One region of the Aliiglaciecola aliphaticivorans genome, then DNA from elsewhere that is predicted to be linked to it. Evidence: predicted binding sites of a transcription regulator. Region 1 holds the regulator's gene; each other region holds the start of a gene.
The links. The regulator FliA, encoded in region 1, starts transcription of late flagellar genes. The targets are predictions, from matches to a motif close to CTAAAGNTNNNNNNNNNNNNGCCGATA.

Region 1 (4,708 bases):
GATCTACAAGCTGCTCTTGCAGTTGCTCTAGTAGTTCACCTGCTTCTACTAGAAAGTCCTGTAGAATCTCTTCATCAACTTCAAAAGACATGAATAAATACCTCTTAAAACCCTAGACTAGACAATAAGTCATCTACATCGTCTTGACTGGTAACTACATCATCTCGCAATTCTGCATCAATAATAGGTCCTTCAGCTTTCACCACTTCTGTTTCAGCTTTAGATTTATGAGGACTTTCATCTGCTTTTGTGATTAATGGACTGGTTTCAGAAGCACCAAAGACTTTCAACATATGGACTAAACTATCTTCCACTTCTTTTACAAGTTCAATGACTCTGCGTATCACTTGTCCGGTAATATCTTGATACCCTTGAGCCATCAGTATATCGGTTAACAAGCCTGTCAATTTATCGGTATCTTTTGAAGACTCCTCCAACAAAGCATCCAAGTCATTGCACAAGGATTTAAATTCACCCAGTTGCAATTCCCTCGTCATCAGCTTTTTCCATTCCGGTAGCAAATTACTAATTCCGGAATGCAGTTTTTCAGCAATTGGCATACTCGCTTCCACGGCATCCATTGTATTATTTGCTGCTTTTTCGGTCGTTTCTAAAACATAATTGAGACGACTTTGCGCATCGGGAATATCTTCGTTGGCTAAATCTGAAATACGTTCGTCGAGTTGAAAGCTGTTCAGGGAATCATGAAGTTGGCGGGTCAATTTCCCCACCTCTGCAAATAATTCAACAGAATTAGTTAACGAGGTTTCTTCAAGTAATTCACTGGCTGCCTGGTTATCTCCACGCTCCAGCAACTCAACTAATTTTTTAGCATCATCAAGAGACATTGGAGCTTTATTAGAACCGGTCATATAGACACTCCTAACTTCATTACAGATTAATTATCAACCAAGTCTCTCAAAAATTTTGTCTAGTTTTTCCTTTAACGTTGCCGCAGTAAAAGGCTTTACAACGTAACCGTTTACACCGGCTTGCGCGGCCGCAACAATTTGCTCTTTTTTAGCTTCAGCAGTAACCATTAACACAGGTAAATGTTTTAAACTATCATCTGCGCGTATTGCTTTGAGCAAGTCAATTCCTTGCATTCCTGGCATATTCCAATCAGTTACCACAAAATCAAAGTCACCTTGTTGCAGCATAGGTAGTGCGGTACTGCCGTCATCGGCTTCTTGAACACTGGTATATCCCAGATCTTTAAGTAAATTTTTGATGATACGTCTCATCGTTGAAAAGTCATCAACAACAAGAATTTTCATATTTTTATCCAAAACTATCTCCAATGAGGATTAAATCAAATGGTGTTTTATTATTCTTCGCTTAATCGCCAAGATTGCATTTTGCTTTTCAGTTTTAGCATTGCTTGACTGTGAATTTGGCTCACTCTAGACTCACTGACTTCGAGTACTTCGCCAATTTCCCTAAGATTCAACTCCTCATCATAATACAATGACAAGACGATTGCTTCTCGTTCTGGTAATGTCGTGATTGCATGGGCTAATGCTTTTTGAAATGAACCTTGTAGTAAATCTTGAAATGGCGTATCACTGCCTTTATTTTGCTCAGTAGAAATAACATCTTCAGTGATGCCCAAGTCTTCGATACCGATAATTTTGCCAGCGTTAACTTCATTCAACATTTGATGATATTCAGCTAAACTGACTTCTAACTTTTCAGCGATGTCTACGTCTCTGGCATCTCTACCTGTTTCACGTTCAACCTGATTAATAGCTTGGGTGATTGCCCGACCATTTTTGTGAACAGATCTTGGTGTCCAGTCGCCTTTGCGGATTTCGTCTAACATGGCACCGCGAATACGGATCCCTGCAAAGGTTTCAAAACTTGCCCCCTTAGAGCCATCGAAATTTTTTGCAGCTTCAAGCAATCCAATCATGCCAGACTGAATTAAATCATCCACTAAAACACTGGCTGGTAACCTGGCTAACAAATGATGCGCAATACGCTTAACCAAGGAAGCATGTCTTTCTACAAGTTGAGCCAAATCGGCTTGTTGTTGATAAGCTGCTGCCCTTTTATTCACCGTTGCCCACCTACCATTTTCTCGCTGACAAGTTGTTCTAGGAAGAACTCTAAATGCCCACCTGGTTGATTAGGGATTGGCCAATGAATAGCTTTATCTGCGAGTCCTCTAATGGCCACAGATGCTGGTGAACCTGGATATGCATCTACAATGGCTTTTTGTTTGCGAACGGATTTTCGAATATTTTCGTCGTAAGGAACGGTAGCGACGAGCTCTAGCGCAACATCAAGAAAGCGGTTAGTCACTTTAGATAACTTAGCAAATAACTCTTGACCTTCGCGCATATTACGCACCATGTTAGCCACAATTTTAAAGCGAAACACACCATGCTCTCTATTCAGTAACTTAATCAGAGCATAGGCGTCAGTGAGTGACGTTGGTTCATCACATACCACCATCATGATATCTTGAGAGGCTCTGGAGAAACTTAACACCATATCGGAAATACCTGCCGCAGTATCGACAATAAGCACGTCTATATTAGTGCGCAATTCACTAAATGCTCGGATCAGACCAGCGTGTTCCGTCGGACTAAGCTCCGTCATTGATTGGGTACCGGAGGTTGCCGGCGCAATCAAAATCCCATGGGGTCCCATCACTAAGACTTCATCTAAGGTACACTCACCAGATAAAACATGGGAAAGATTTTTTTCTACTCGCAAGCCTAACATGACGTCAACGTTTGCCAACCCTAAGTCAGCATCCAATACCATGACGCGCTTGCCCATTTTAGCCATTGAGATAGCCGTATTTAAGGTGATATTAGTTTTACCCACTCCACCTTTGCCACCGGTTACCGCAATCACTTTAATTAATCGAGATTGATTCATTCGTCTTAAGCTTCTCGCTTGGTCGTCGATCATATTGCTAATGCCGATTTATTCTGTTCTGAATTAGCAGTATGGATCAAACCATATTTTTTATAAAGCTTAGCTGCTGCAGAGATTAAAAACTTCGCATCTGCAACTTTAATATCTTCCGGGACTCGTTGCCCATCGGTTAAATAGCTTACAGCTAGCTTATGTTCTATTGCCACACTTAACGCTTCTCCGAGACTATAACTCTCATCGAGCTTGGTTAAAATACATCCCTGCAAATCAGTTGTGCTAAATGCACTAAGAGTATGTTCCAACACTTTATATTGAGCATTGGCTTGAATTACAACATACTTCTTGATGTTAGCACATGAATGCTGATTTAAGGTATCTAACTGCTTGATTAAGCGAGAATCTCTTTGCCCAAAACCGGCAGTATCAATTAAAACCAAACGTTTGTTGCGTAGTTGAAAGAGTATATCTGACAATTCTTCTGCGTTTTGTGCTTTTTTTACGCTACAGCCAATAATTTTACCGTAAGTTGCCAATTGTTCAAAAGCTGCAATACGATAGGAATCAATTGTCACCATGGCAATTTGGTCTGCGCCGTACTTTTGTGCGGCTCTAGCAGCCAATTTTGCAATAGTTGTGGTTTTACCCGTGCCCGTAGGTCCCACAAGGGCAACCACTCCTTTGTCAGCAAGAATAGCATTACCCGTGGTTTGAATACGATTAGACAATAGTTTAAGTAAAAATAACCATGCTTGTCTTTCATCTGCATTTTCGGGGGTATAAGACACTATGTCATCGGCAATTTGGCTACTTATGCCCATATCAACTAATCGTGAGGTTAAATATCCATGCATAGGATGAGCACTTTGACGCTCTTGCTTGAGCAATCCAGAAACTTGAAATTGAAGAACGTTTCGTAACGAATTCAACTCGCTCTTTATTTCACTTATGGCGGAACTTGACACCGTTTCAGGGGTAGCATTTTTTACCTGACTTAGGTTATTCACGTTGTGAACATGGCTTTCACTCTGGGCATCGGAAGAATTCGCAGCGGCTTGCTTTTCGAGTAATTCACGCAAACTGTCTGGGCCAGTATCACCAATAATTTCACTTAGGCTGGGGACTTTTTGCTTACTAGCTGGTGCACTTTGCCCTTGGGTCAATTTAGCGCTGCTAGAATGTGACTGGGCATGCTTCCCAGTGGTTGCGCTACTATTCACACCGGTGCTAGGTTGCATATTAATGTGATTAGGTTCGCCAATGGCTTCCGGTTTTGCTTGATCGTATGCCGCAACAATCTCAATTCCTTCCGAAGTTTTCTTGTTGGACATAATCACTGCATCTCCACCAAGTTCTTTTTTAACTTGGTTAAGTGCATCACGCATGTCTTTTCCGATAAAACGTCTAATTTTCACATTGCCCCCCAAAGAAGCATCTGGTCTAGTTTAAATAAATTACTCTGCGCCATTTTATTGACCCACTGCACTGACAATTCGAATTTGTTTGTCGCTTGGAATTTCCTGATAAGACAACACATGCAATCCCATCACTGAATGTTTGAAAAACTTTGAAAGTACAGGTCTGAGCATACCCGAGGTCAGCAGAACAGCAGGCTCACCTTCAAGCTCTCTTTGTTGCGACGCTTCTGTTAACGAAGTTTGCAATTTTTCTGCCAAGCCTGGCTCTATTCCCGCACCATCTTCCCCACCGGCTTGCAATGATTGATGGAGCATTTGTTCTAAATCTGGTGCCAATGTAATAACCGGTAACTCTTGTTCGTTATTATTGATTTCCTGCACAATCAAGCGTTTTAACGATATTC
Region 2 (4,708 bases), on a different contig from region 1:
TTTGGTAAGTGTATCAATCTCACTTGCCAAGGCATTAAAGTTATCGACAAAGTCTCTAATTTTTTTATCTAAACCTTCGGTATCATAGCCAATTTGTAACGTAGAGGTTTGAAATTCCCCCAGAGCATCTTTCGTTGAGACAGTTGATGCCTCAAAGGAAACGCTTGAAATCGTATTTTCGAATTCGTTGGTGCTAGATTCAACCGCAATACCGTCTATGGTAGCTTGTGCATTTTGGGCACTCAGAACAGGATCTAAATAAGACGCCGTTTCTGTTGAATCTGTGGTTGCTACTCGGTTTAGGTCAGCCAAGTCATTATTATTTACAATGACTAAATCGTTACCATCACCTGTAGTAGTGGAAGTTAAAACAAGCTTAGCACCACCATCAGCTGTACCCGTATCGATGATACTTGCATTCACACCAAAATTATCTTCTGAACTGTTTATTTTATTAGCAAGTTGCTGCAGTGTCTGACCGGCAGAAACGTTAATATCAAAACTATCGCCAGTACTATCAATTTTAAACGTTAGACTGCCGCTTCCAGAGGATAAAACCGTATCAGTTGAATCGCTAAAACCGCCATCTACAGCATTCTCTGTTTCAAAGCGGCTGCCGCTAGCTAATTGGGTAACAGCAATTTGATATTCGCCTTTTACAGCACTATTGGCAGCTTCCGCAGTAAAAGGTTCGACGCTTTCATCGGGATTCGTGATAGAAGGTTCGCGACCTTGCAGATTGATATCACTGCGCAATTCATCAACGGTGTCGAGAAAGTCACTCATTTTAGACTTCAACTGGCCGATAGCAGAAATTTCAGAATCCAGTGACTCTTCTTTTTCGTCCAAACGAGCCTGTTTTGGCTCTCTTTCGGCGGCAATTAATTGCGTGACTAAATCATCTAACGCCAACCCCGAGCCTACACCTAATGATTGGATTGTCATGACGAACCTCTTTAAATAAATTAAGCTTGTTTGTTAAACAATACCCCCACTGCGCTACCTACGTCAGATTGGAGATCTTTGATTCTCTCAGACAAAGCGAGTACTTCTTCAGTGGGGATTTGTCTTATCACTTCCCCAGACTCCGAGTCTGTCACTTTAACCACTTGTCGTTCGCTCTTCTCATCAACAGAAAACGATAGTTGACGATTAGAAGTCTGCAGAAAATCACTTATTTCGCTAACCGCACTTTCAATGTTTACAGAACTTTCTGTGCTTTCATTGTTTGATACAGTTTTATCGGCCTGTCTCTGATTTTCTTGACCATTTTGCCCAGAATCGGCACCTTGCTTTTTTTCATTTCTGAGCTGATTTTGTTCAGATACGTTTACAGAAACCGACGGTGTTATGTCTTGCTGTGCAAAATTCTGGCCATACTGTGAAAAATTAACATCCATCTTTCACCTCCACTTCAAAGCAATTTGCCACTAACCATACAAGTATAGTGGCATTATCGTTGATAGACTAACCTAAAAAGCTAATCAAATTATCCTAGCAAAGACAACGCCGATTGAGGTCGCTGATTTGCTTGACTAAGCACAGATAAAGATGCCTGTTGAACAATTTGATTTCGGGTTAGCTCGGCAGTTTCAGTAGCAAAGTCGGTGTCACGAATACGTGAACGAGCACCAGCAATGTTTTCTGAAATGTTACTCAGGTTACGAATAGTGGATTGGAAACGGTTTTGCAACGCACCCAAATCAGCTCTTACTGCACCCACAGTCGATATTGCATTGTCAATTGACGTCAATGCGCCAGATGCACCTGCGATAGTGGCAACTGACAATGACCCAATGTTCAAACCTGAAGAACCGTATCCACCAGAGCGCGACAAGTTTACTGAAATAGTCTGTCCGCCATTTGCGCCAACTAGAAACGCAGCTGAAAATGTCCCTTTAAGAATATCTACGCCGGCGAACTGTGAGTCAGTCGAGATACGTGAAATTTCAGTTTTCAGCGCTGAAACCTCTTTTTGTAACGCGAGTCTATCAGCAGAAGTATTGATACCATTTTGCGATTGCACCGCTAAGGTACGAATACGTTGCAAAGATGATGTTACTTCGCCCAAAGCGCCTTCAGCCGTTTGTGCTAATGAAATGGCATCGTTAGCGTTACGTACTGCTTGGTTTAGACCTTGAACTTGAGTCGTAAGACGATCTGAGATTTGCAGACCAGCCGCATCATCTGCTGCTCGGTTAATACGAAAGCCAGATGACAATCTTTCAAATGATGTGCTAAGTGACTGTCCTGAATTAAACAACTGACGCTGCGCATTCAAAGACGACACATTGGTGTTTACATATAAACCCATATTTACCTCCTGAGAACTACCTATTAACTGATAAGGTAATTCGCCTCAATTTTGACTTCCAAGAAATACATCTTGAAAGCCACCTCTCTTTGATTGAGAATCGGCACCTCTACCAACCCTCAACATAAAATTCTTTAAAAAGAATTCCCCTCAACTAATGTTATCGACCACTACTTGAAGATCTTTAGTTTTTTTATCTATTTTTTATCAAACCTAACATGTTGATAAATAAAGATTTTTAAAAATACTCTAAAAATAATAAAAATTTAGTTAAAGAAAATAGGCTTAAATCGAAGAAAGTTAGGTGTTTTTTGGGAATAACGAATCACAGGGCTAAGCGGGTATAAAGAAAAGGTTGAACAAATAAGCGTTCCTTGTGTCACAGACAGTTCAGATGGCGCTTAATACCTAATATTTGCTTGCGCGTAATTTTGACTTTCGAGGGGTATAGTTGAAGTTGAGCCACATCTACATGCAGATTAATTCATTGCCTTAATTTTACCCTGTAAGGAAAAATAATCCTTTGTCAGGTAACAATGTTAATTACTGGCACAGCGATTGCTAAATTAATTTCATATAAACGTGAGACAAATAACAAAAGCCATTTTTTTGGCATAAAAATAAAAAAAGGCCAGATCAAATGACCTGGCCAACTTGCTCACGTTAGGAGTACGAGCAAATACTGTTTCTGTCCGGCTGGCAGGGTTAGAGAATGAATACTGGCCTCTCAACCAAACTTCTACACTCTCAGTCCTGTTAGTCGGCTTTTTATTTAGGTGGTGCCGACACCACCGCCATCCTTGGCCAATCTAGACACATTTCCAATGTGCCTCTGGGTTGGCCTCTCAGTTCCTACCCTCAGAAATATGATCCTCTAATTTGTTTACCGCTATTATCCAAGTAATTGCAATGCAGCTTGTGGCCGCTGGTTAGCCTGGGACAAAACCGTTAAATTCGCTTGTTGTAAAATTTGTGCACGGGTAAGACTTGCCGTTTCTGTGGCAAAATCTGTATCCCGAATACGCGATCTTGCCGCTGAAACGTTCTCAGATATATTACTCAGATTACGAATTGTGGATTGAAAGCGATTTTGTATTGCACCTAAATCAGCTCTCTTAGCGTCAATTATTGAAATAGCTTGGCTTACGCGAGTTAATGCTGCTGAAGCTTGGGCCTCTGATGCCACTGAAATATTGTAACCGGCAAACAATCCTGACGTACCGAACCCCCCGGAACGGGAAATATTCACGCTGATTGTCTGACCAGCATTAGCCCCGACGAGAAATTTTGCTGAATAAATGCCATCCAACAAGTTGACGCCACCAAATTGACTATAGCTGGCGATACGACTTATTTCTGTTTTTAATGCGGAAACTTCTTTTTGTAAAGCTAGGCGATCGGCTGAATTATTAATGCCGTTTTGAGATTGGACCGCTAGCACTCTTATTCTTTGCAGTGCCACTGTTGTTTCGGCCAAAGCACCTTCGGCGGTTTGCGCCAAAGATATACCATCGTTTGCATTCCTGACTGCCATATCCAACCCTAAAATTTGTGTGGTTAGACGATTGGATATTTGTAAACCTGCCGCATCATCTTTGGCTCCATTAATACGAAAACCCGACGATAAACGCTCAAAAGCGGTACTTAAATCATTGTTGGTGGTAATCAATTGCCTCTTGGCATTAATTGACGAAATATTTGTGTTTACAAACAAAGTCATTATCCACACTCCTAAACTTTAATTAACTAACTGTTTATTAATAGTTTTACTTAAAAAATGTGTTGATAACTCAGTTAAATATAAATTTGGCACACTAAATGCTAAAATCATATTGTCAGTCATTACCATGGCTGACAGTTTTGCCAAGCAATTATGGTTGACAAAGCTGTACAAAAGTAAGAGCGAAAGCTCTTGTCGACGGGCGGAATTGATGGCCTATACCTCAATACCTCTCACTACCTCCTGGCGTCTTTTCTGCCCAGTCGACTGCCAATTAAAAAAGCCTATGGCTTGATAATGGAGTGAGAATTCGCCCGCGCTTTTATACAGCGTGAGTTATCTAGTTGTTTAAGTAAAACGTATCTTCTTCGGTCGGTTGCAGCCTGCCCCCACATTTTGCAATCCGGCCGTTTTCTTTTCTTCAATCAATCTTCAATGTTGCAGCCTGCCCCTGTTGCTTGCTCAGCATCATATTTCATGATCTTTCTCTCTTATTATTGCAACAGTTGCAAAGCAGCTTGTGGACGTTGATTAGCCTGTCCTAACACTGTGATACTGGCTTGTTGAATTATTTGCCAGCGAGTCAATTCAGCTGTTTCAGCAGCGAAGTCTGTATCGCGGATGCGAGATCTAGCCGCTGATACATTTTCTGAAATGTTACTTAAATTTCTGAT
Region 3 (4,708 bases), on a different contig from region 1:
CATAGAAACGATTTCGTGATCCAGTTGCATATGGTTATTATCAACGGCTTTAAAAAAACGGTTTTTACGCTCGTCGGCTAAGCCTCTGCTTATTGAAATACTATCAAACTTACCTGTTTTAGCTCTTTTCAGCATCTCAGTTGAAATATCGGTGGCAACAATCTCAATACCATAAGGAAAAGCACGAGGATGAGACCTTTTGAACTCCTGAATACACATGGCAATGGAATAAGGTTCTTGCCCAGACGAACAGGCAGCACTCCAAATTCTAACTTTACGGTTTACACTCGCCAATTTAGTAAGCAGGGTTTTAGATAGAATCTCGAATGGATACTTGTCACGAAACCACAAGGTTTCGTTGGTTGTCATTGCGTCCACTACTTTTTCCCGCAGTTGGGCGGAACTGCCTTTATAGGCAATCTGAAGTAGTTCAGAAATACTCGTCAGATTCTCCTGACGCACTAAAGGACCAAGACGACTATAAACTAGGTAGCCTTTTTGCTCACTTAATACAATACCGCATTGTCGCTCTAAAAATTCCGCAAATTCCGAGAGTTCATGGGGCGCTAATTGATCTAATTTCAAATATCAAATTCCAACATAAAGTAAGCGCTTTATTTGTTAAACCATTTTTGCACCGCAGAGGCTAACTCATCGGGATGAAATTTAGCGATAAAGTCATCTGCCCCTACTTTTTGCACCATTGCTTGATTAAAAACACCACTTAAGGAGGTGTGCAAAACGACCTTAAGTTTACTCAACTCTGGCGTGTGCTTAATCTCTGCAGTAAGGGTATAACCATCCATTTCCGGCATTTCTATGTCAGACACTAGGACGCCGACTTTATCGGTAACATCACCAGTTTCTGCCGCGATTTGTTTTAAACGATTAAGGGCTTCGAGTCCGTTTTTAGCCATTTCTATCTTTAAACCCAGCGCTGTCAGCGCTTTCTTAACTTGGCTTCTCGCCACCGAAGAGTCGTCTGCAATAAAAATAATTTTATCATTTGCAGGGGATTCAGACATATTTAAATTAGCCGCTAAATCTTCACTCACTTCGGTTTTCAAAGGCGATATTTCGTTTAGAATTTTTTCCACATCAAGAATTTCAATTAACTCACCATCGACTTCGGTTACTGCGGTTAAATAACTCGCTCTTCCGGTACCTTGGGGAGGTGGCATAATAGCATCCCAATTGGTATTGATAATCCGCTCAACGGAACCGACTAAAAAGCCCTGCACAGAACGATTATATTCAGCAATAATGATAAACGCATTGGCGATATTTTCGATTTTTTTCCCGCCAGTAGCCATGCTTAAGTCGATCACTGAGATTGTTTGCCCCCGAACATGGGCTACCCCTCTAATTAGCGGGTTTTGTCGAGGTATTGAAGTCAATTGGGGGCATTGCAATACTTCACGCACTTTAAATACGTTAATGCCGAATCGTTGCCTGCGGTTTAGCCTGAATAACAACAATTCAAGTCGGTTTTGACCAACTATCTGTGTTCGCTGATTAACTGAGTCAAGAATTCCCGACATAAACCACCTCAATAAAATTTAAAATAGGCACAATTGTTGCGTTATCCCTATCAGAAAATACAAGTTTAACTAATATTAGCGTCAAAACTGGCTTTTGTGACTGAATTTTGACGTTTATCTTTGTTTGCTTTAAGAATCAATAAGCATAGACAAAACGGCGGCAACTGAACATGAAAATATCAACAAAACATGTAACTCGAAACATACTGAGTACTTTTTTCATTGCCGCTTTTGCCTTAAACAGCGCTTATGCTGGGCAGTCTAATGATATTGATACTAGCAAACAACAATTAACTCATGCCGTAGAAAACTACGTAACAAGTCAATTAAAACAATATACGCAAGTGAGCGATGGTAATTTGACGATAAAAACAATGCCACTAGATGAACGCATTGTCATTCCAGATTGTCCTGTACCCTATACAATTTCGGCAAGCAAAGAAGCCCTAGCGCAAAGCAACATTACCGTAAGAGCCAGTTGCGAGGAAACCAATTGGTACCTTTATATGATGGTAAAGGCAACCCGGGTACAACCTGTTGTGGTACTCACAACCTCTGTCAGCCCTGGCACAGTGTTAAATGAAAACGATGTTCGCGTAGTGATGCTGGATAAAAATCTAATACGCACCAGCACCTTTGCCGATATAAGTACAGTGGTGGGAGCGAGAATGAAAAAACGCAGTCGCCCTGGCCAACCGGTGGTTCCTGGTCAACTGTGTTTTGTTTGCAAAGGCGATAGTATATTAATTACAGCAAATACCGGTGGCGTCAGCATAAAGACCAAAGGAATTGCACAGCAAGATGGCAATTTAGGCGACACCATTGCGGTGAAGAATAGTAAATCTAATCGAGTGGTACACGCACAAGTTGTGAATCCACATCAAGTAGTTGTGCAGATATAATTTAATTAGCGTAAACTGTCTGTTATTACAGCTAATTAGCGACGGTTTAAGGTTATCTAAAAAATAGTTAATTTATTTCCAAATTTTTCTAAAGATCGTAAAGTTGCGGCCGATAAGATAAGTGAGGTAAATTAGGTATTCGAGGTCATTATGGCAATTAACAATGTAAATAGTGGAAATCAAAAGCCACAACTTGAGAATCAGAGGTTGAATCAACAACAATCTCAGAATCAAGCGACTGCGCAATCTGCAGCACAACAATCTAAATCTGCGGCAGTACCAAGACAGGACTCTGTATCCTTGACCCAATCTGCTCAGCAGTTAAGTCAGGTTCAAAAGAAATCATCAGAAGCGCCTGTTAATCAGGAAAAGGTCGACAAATTGAAAAAAGCCATCCAGAATGGTGAATATCGTGTTAACCCTGATGTGTTAGCGCAAAAAATTAGCAAACTCGAAGCTCAAGTATTTGGCATTAAAGATTAGATTTTAATGCCAAACTGGTTTAGCTTCTCAAAATAAAAGTAAAGCTAAATGAAGAACCTAATTACCCTCCTCGAAAAGCAAAAAGAACAACTCGATTCACTTATCGTATTACTTGAATCTGAACTGCATTTAATTGGCACCAGAGACGCTGAGTCTTTAACGACTGTTATCAATGACAAATCCAACCTATTAGAATCTATTGCCCAGACAGACAAAGCCATAGAGCAACAAATTGAGAAACAGCCTGATTGGGCAACAGAGCAAGGGGTGAAGGATTTATTTGATAAAATTAACCAATCTTTATCGCAATGTAAATTTAGAACTGAAATCAATCAAAAAGCAGTTGAACAAGGCCAATTGCGTCTGCAACATCTTCGCAGCTTATTGCTAGAGTCTCGTGCGAAAGAAACCATGACTTACGACAAGAGCGGTAAACCTAAAGGCGGCTCATCTGGCAAAAGCGTCACCGTTTAGGCGTTAGTTGCTGACGGAACCTAATAACCCACTCCAGTTTATCGACCTTAATTTTACTTTATTGAGCTTAGTAGTAACGCACTTTTTTAACTTGCTTAGGCTTGGCCGTACTCAAATATAGATCGTGTACTAAACTGAAATCCAATTCCAATTCTGTGGCATAGGAATCATTTCCAATAGGGTAACTTTTCACCACTCTGGCACCGCGAATAACACCTTGTACACTGGCCATCAATTGAGTATCGGTGAGCACTAAATTAGCTAACGATTGTTCACCGTCAATTTTTTGTCCATACACCTGTTCGGTCAATTCACGATAAGCATCCAGCTTCGAGGCTTTCACCGCCATTAATACTTTAGCCGATCTATCATTTCCACGTTGAGCGTCGATTGGCGCATAACCAATTGAACGGATAACAGGATAAGTTTCAGGCTCGATGGTTTCCCACTCCACCTGCTTATCGATGAGATTTTGACACCCGACTACACCGACTAAACAACCTACAATCACAAAGCTATATAGTAATTTCATATTTTTTCTCAATAATATTTAACAGCACATATTTGCTATATTGGATTTTCGTCATGTTTAAACCCAATTCGAACTGTCATCAGATTGTTTGCACTGCAATATTTGTTCCTTAAGATAAAAATCCGCCGGCAAATGTCGAAAATATGTATCCAATCAGAAGCAAGTGGTTAAATAATCCCCTTCCAAAAGAAAATAGGTACAAAAGATGCATTGAATTGTAACTACTATTGTTAATGCATTCCTTAGCAGTGGTAAGCACACAACTGACTGGGTGCTTACCGTTGTGAGTCTAAGCGCTAATTGGATATTTTGTAAATGAAACCAGCACATAATCGAATTTTCTCTGTGAAGTTAATCACATTCTTTTGTGCTTTTTCCGCTTTACTATTCTCTGCTTTATCCTCAGCAGCTTGGTTCGAGTCCAGTGGCCAAGCGGCAATTAGAAACGGCAATATTGAGCTAGCCCGGCAAAACGCGACCCAAGAAGCCATTAAGCAAGTGCTATTATTTGCCGGAGCGTCAGTTCATAGTGTGCAAAAGATGGCAAATGGGGTGTTGCAAAATGATGATTTAACCATTCGAGCCAGCGGCGAAGTAAATAGTATTGAACTCATTGATGAAATTTCGAAAGATGGCTATCTCACCGTTTCCATACGAGCAGATATCTTTCCCAATAAAAGTGTATGTCAGGCATCGCAATACCCTAAAAACATCGTCACCACCTGGCATCCTCTGGAAAAAAGAGAACAGGCTACCACGGGTAATATCTTTGAAAT
Region 4 (4,708 bases), on a different contig from region 1:
ATTATTCTGATTGGTGAGATGCGGGATAAAGAAACGGCCCACGCAGGTATTGAAGCATCTCTAACGGGCCACTTGGTACTTTCTACTTTACATACCAACTCAGCGCCAGAAACCATTACTCGCTTATTAGATTTAGGATTAGATCCCGTTAACTTTTCAGATGCTTGTGTTGGTATTATGGCGCAACGTTTGATTCGTACGTTATGTTCGAATTGTAAAGAAACATACCAAGCAACTGAAACAGATATGTCCTTTATTCGTCGTCAATACGGCGAGCAATACCTTGAAGAACTGGATCTACAAGAGCCATTAATGTTGCATCGAGGTAAGGGGTGCGATGACTGTGGAGACACCGGATATAAAGGAAGAACTGGGGTCCATGAATTGTTGGCGATGACACCTGACCTTCGCTCTCTGGTGTATAAGGAAGCTTCGGTAACAGAGATGAAAGCCCAGGCCATGAAAGACGGAATGCGGACCCTTACTCAAGATGGGATTTTAAAAGTACTAAAAGGTGATACTGATATAGCACAAATCCAGATTATCAGCGGCACTGATTAATCTAGTCAGGCACTCATTATGTTAATTGAGTGCCTGTATGATTTAATATTGAATAGTCAACATCGATAAAGTAAAGCCCATAGATTCAGTTATTCTGCATCAGAACTTTGATTAGCGTTTGGTAGGTTAGCTAATAACTGCTTGTTAAACGCATGAAAATCGTTGATTGCAGTAACTAAATCATTGGTATCTAACTCTTGAACTTCATTAATAATACTATTAATTAACGAGTCGTACTGATCACCATCCGCTAATTTTTGTTGGGATTGCTCGAAAACATCCAGCATTTTTTGTAAGTAATCGCTCACTCTCTCTACTGGCTTCGATGAGGGTTCCTGGCGACTATTTTCGTCGCTATAATGAGAAACTGATTCATAGGCTTTGACAACCTCGACTTGCTCTTGTCGAGTCAGTTGCAACGCAAAACCAGTCAGCTCTTGTTCATCAAAACCAATTTCCAGGGCTTGCTCGAAGGCCTGCTCGATATCGCCTTCAAAAAACGTTGTCGCTAAATCATTGGCATCTGAAACAAGCTGTCCAATAGATTCTAACTCAGCTTCATCTAACTCACCGGATACAGAAAAACTGTAATTTTTCTGGCTAATAAAGACGGACTGTTGATTCACTGTCGGTTCGTTAGTTTCATCTGGAGTCTCAGTTTGAGGGTTGACCTGAGACGACCTTTCTTCATCAGCCTTTGTATCTTCACTATTTAGTGTTTCAATATTGTCGGTCGCCGCTCGGGGAAGAACATCGTTGTGTTCAATGCTCGGTTCTTGATTAGTTTGCTTCTCTTGCTGCAATAATACCTGTCGATTCAATTCGAATTGTTTTAAATCTTCGAAACGAATAAGTACTTCGTCACCATCCTGGGTGCGGATCCTAAGTTCACCACTTTGTTGACTCGCTGCTGCAATACTATCTGTTTCATTGGAAATAGGTGACTGCAAGTCAGTATCTTCAGTTTCATCAGCGTGACCAAAAAGTTTATCCTGTAAACGCTGAATACCCTGTTCAATTAAATTAGCGCTACGGTCGATCCCGTCCGAAATCTCTTCATTCATAAAGCCAGACAAATCATTTTCCGCCAGCTTAATCCCTTTTGAAACACCGGAACGAGCTTGCTCAAATAACGTGTTTAATGTTTCTTCATCCGCGCCATTGCGGGCAGCGCCGGAGATCACTCCACTCACGAAATGAAGTACATTTTTAGCCACTTCTTCAAAGTCGAATAAGCTTTCATTTGTTTCTTCGGGATTCTTCAGATTTGCACGTTTACTATCTAACTCTATGGTTTGATTCAACGAATTACTGTAAATTCTCAACCCAACTGTGGTTTGCGAGCTGAGCTTGCTAACAGTAGATTCAGCAGACATACTCAGGCCTGCTTCGGCTTGTTTCAAACCCGCTTCTCGCAATTGATTTTTTATAGCGTCATTGGGGTTAACTTGGGTTTTATCTCCCATAAACGCTTTAATTTCGCCAAAATTCATGTGGAATACCTCACTATCCTCGTATAATAGTATCGACTATAAATTCACTTTATTGAGAAATTAAATTAAATAAATCAAGTATTTTGTGAAATAGTGAGTAAAATTAGTGAGTTACATATAGAGTAAAAAACAAACAGCAAATTGCGTTTGCAAGCGCGTAAGAAATCTTTAAAATTCGCGAATCTTCTTATAATGCCAAACTTATCGAGTTCTTGATGCGACCTACAGAAATAGCCCCCCAATATTACCAAGCTCAACTCGACCAGAAAATAACCGTTTTAAACCATCAATTTGCGCAATTCAACATGCCCGAATTGGAAATTTTCGAGTCTGAAAAATTGCACTATAGAATGCGTGCGGAGTTTCGCGTTTGGCATGATGGAGACGAGCTGTTTCACATTATGTTTGATCAACAAAGCAAAGAAAAATACCGAGTCGACCAATTTCCTCCAGCCAGTAAACTTATTAATAAGGTGATGGCAGACTTAGTCGCGTTGCTAAAAGTTAATGACATAGCTCGACGAAAACTGTTCCAAATTGATTACTTGAGCACCTTAAGTGGAGAAATTGTTGTTTCACTGCTTTACCACAAAGCCTTAGATGAAAAATGGCTTGAACAAATTAACGACATTTTGAAGCAGTTAAGAAAACATTATCCTATCGATATTGTTGGTCGAGCTCGCAAACAAAAAATGTTAGTGGATAAAGACTTTGTAATCGAACATTTACCCGTCGGTGAAAGGATTTACAAATTCAAACAAATTGAAAATAGTTTTACTCAACCTAATGCACTAGTGAATCAGAAGATGGTGGAATGGGCCCTTGATGTGACCGCAAACAGCGAAGGGGACTTGTTAGAATTATATTGTGGCTTAGGCAACTTCAGTATTCCCATGGCACAAAACTTTAACCGTGTTTTAGCCACTGAGATTTCAAAAACATCAGTGGCCGCAGCCCAAGATAATATTGCCGCAAATCAAGCTCACAATGTCACCATATTGCGGATGTCTAGCGAAGAGTTTGTACAAGCTCAGGCTGGAGTCAGAACATTCAATCGACTCGAAGGGATAGATTTAACCCAGTACAACTGCCGCACCGTATTAGTGGATCCGCCTCGTGCTGGATTAGATGATGAAACCGTTTCTATGGTCAGTAACTATGACAATATTGTTTATATATCATGTAACCCAGAAACTTTACTCGATAACTTAAACAGATTAACTGAAACCCACGAAGTAAAGCGTTTTGCTATGTTTGACCAATTTCCTTATACCCATCATGTTGAAGCAGGTGTTTATTTAGTGCGGAAAAACACAAATTAAGTTATATGGACTCGTTACTCTTAGCGAATTCCAAAGAACCGTTTGTAATGAACCTTAACTGAATTTTCAATCGCATCGCCAACTGCTCTCGTTGAATGGGATCTAAATCTAAGGCTTCTGCTCCTGTGCTAAATACCAGCTTAACCATAGCTTCAGCTTGTAGATTTGCGAGCTTTTTACTTAAACCTGTTGTAGCCACCGTATAATCAGTTAATTCCTCGGTGAAATGTTGAATTTCTCTGAATACTGCGGCTCTGAACGCGTTTGAGGTACCCGTGTGTTCCCGTAACAATAATCTAAAAATATTGCTATTGGCGGAAATGAATTCCATAAATGTATCAATGGATGTGCTTATGACACCACCGCCAGAGGCAATTCTTACCCGCGCTTGACGCATCAACTGACGCAATGTTAACCCTGCTTCATCCACTAAAGTCAGACCTAACTCATCGATATCTTTAAAGTGACGATAAAATGAGGTTGGCGCGATACCCGCAGCTCTAGCTACCTCTCTTAAGCTCATGCTAGAAAAACTGTGCTGTTCATCTAAAAGTCCAAAAGCGGCATCTATAATTGCACGACGTGTTTTTAGTTTTTGTTGTTGTCGAGTTTGAATCACTTAGTACCCTTAGATATTTCCAGTAGTGACAAAATTATTAGAACGAATTACACCCTAGGTTAACAACCTTTTCAATTTATTTACTTGATAAAGTAGGCCGCTCAGGATAAATTAGCGTACAGTTGTAAGCTCAAAAGCATTTTTAAATGAACAAACCTCGTCTATTGTTGACCAATATTTTGGTCTTTCTTATTACCGGTGTCATTGCTGTGGTTGGTGTTCCCTTGGAAGCATATTTCAATGGATTCGACGCATATGAAGTGATGGCCTGTATTTTCTTAATTTATTTTTCTGGTATGTCGATAACTGCTGGCTACCACAGATTATGGTCTCATAAAGCCTACGAGACGAACGCAGTCGTTCGCTTTATTTTAGCCGTTGGTGGTGCAATGGCACTGCAAAATAGTATTTTACATTGGAGTTCTGATCATAGGGTACACCACAAGTTTGTCGATCAAAATGGCAAGGATCCTTATTCAGCTAAGCGTGGATTTCTTTTCTCCCATATAGGTTGGATGCTTAGAGACTATGAATCCCATCGATATGACGACTATAAAAACTGTCGCGACTTGCAAAAAGATGCCATTGTTATGTGGCAGCACAAATATTATTTGCCAATCGTTCTGGCGACCAATTTTGGTATCCCCATGGTATTAGGGTTTCTCAATGGTGATGTATTAGGTATGTTGCTATTGGCAGGTGTGTTCAGATTA

Region 2: a site for FliA is predicted at 2,476-2,502, ahead of ACYVIL_RS11085 (flagellin N-terminal helical domain-containing protein). Genes of this name have one in related genera too.
Region 3: a site for FliA is predicted at 2,532-2,558, ahead of flgM (flagellar biosynthesis anti-sigma factor FlgM). Genes of this name have one in related genera too.
Region 4: a site for FliA is predicted at 2,085-2,111, ahead of ACYVIL_RS02345 (DUF5610 domain-containing protein). Genes of this name have one in related genera too.

The regions. Positions count from the first base shown of each region.
Region 1 is NZ_BAAGTF010000097.1:44,530-49,237, reverse strand. It holds gene ACYVIL_RS21970 (chemotaxis protein CheA) at 1-91, opposite strand, end outside; gene ACYVIL_RS21965 (protein phosphatase CheZ) at 105-872, opposite strand; gene cheY (chemotaxis response regulator CheY) at 906-1,289, opposite strand; gene ACYVIL_RS21955 (RNA polymerase sigma factor FliA) at 1,328-2,059, opposite strand; gene ACYVIL_RS21950 (MinD/ParA family protein) at 2,056-2,922, opposite strand; gene flhF (flagellar biosynthesis protein FlhF) at 2,919-4,301, opposite strand; gene flhA (flagellar biosynthesis protein FlhA) at 4,356-4,708, opposite strand, start outside.
Region 2 is NZ_BAAGTF010000019.1:168,806-173,513, reverse strand. It holds gene fliD (flagellar filament capping protein FliD) at 1-945, opposite strand, end outside; gene ACYVIL_RS11090 (flagellar protein FlaG) at 966-1,400, opposite strand; gene ACYVIL_RS11085 (flagellin N-terminal helical domain-containing protein) at 1,490-2,314, opposite strand; gene ACYVIL_RS11080 (flagellin N-terminal helical domain-containing protein) at 3,207-4,034, opposite strand; gene ACYVIL_RS11075 (flagellin N-terminal helical domain-containing protein) at 4,529-4,708, opposite strand, start outside.
Region 3 is NZ_BAAGTF010000019.1:149,762-154,469, reverse strand. It holds gene ACYVIL_RS11005 (CheR family methyltransferase) at 1-585, opposite strand, end outside; gene ACYVIL_RS11000 (chemotaxis protein CheV) at 615-1,541, opposite strand; gene flgA (flagellar basal body P-ring formation chaperone FlgA) at 1,712-2,443, shown strand; gene flgM (flagellar biosynthesis anti-sigma factor FlgM) at 2,594-2,926, shown strand; gene ACYVIL_RS10985 (flagella synthesis protein FlgN) at 2,975-3,400, shown strand; gene ACYVIL_RS10980 (LPP20 family lipoprotein) at 3,468-3,932, opposite strand; gene ACYVIL_RS10975 (flagella assembly protein FlgT) at 4,248-4,708, shown strand, end outside.
Region 4 is NZ_BAAGTF010000003.1:291,202-295,909, forward strand. It holds gene ACYVIL_RS02340 (ATPase, T2SS/T4P/T4SS family) at 1-561, shown strand, start outside; gene ACYVIL_RS02345 (DUF5610 domain-containing protein) at 651-2,054, opposite strand; gene trmA (tRNA (uridine(54)-C5)-methyltransferase TrmA) at 2,270-3,376, shown strand; gene fabR (HTH-type transcriptional repressor FabR) at 3,378-3,995, opposite strand; gene ACYVIL_RS02360 (acyl-CoA desaturase) at 4,142-4,708, shown strand, end outside.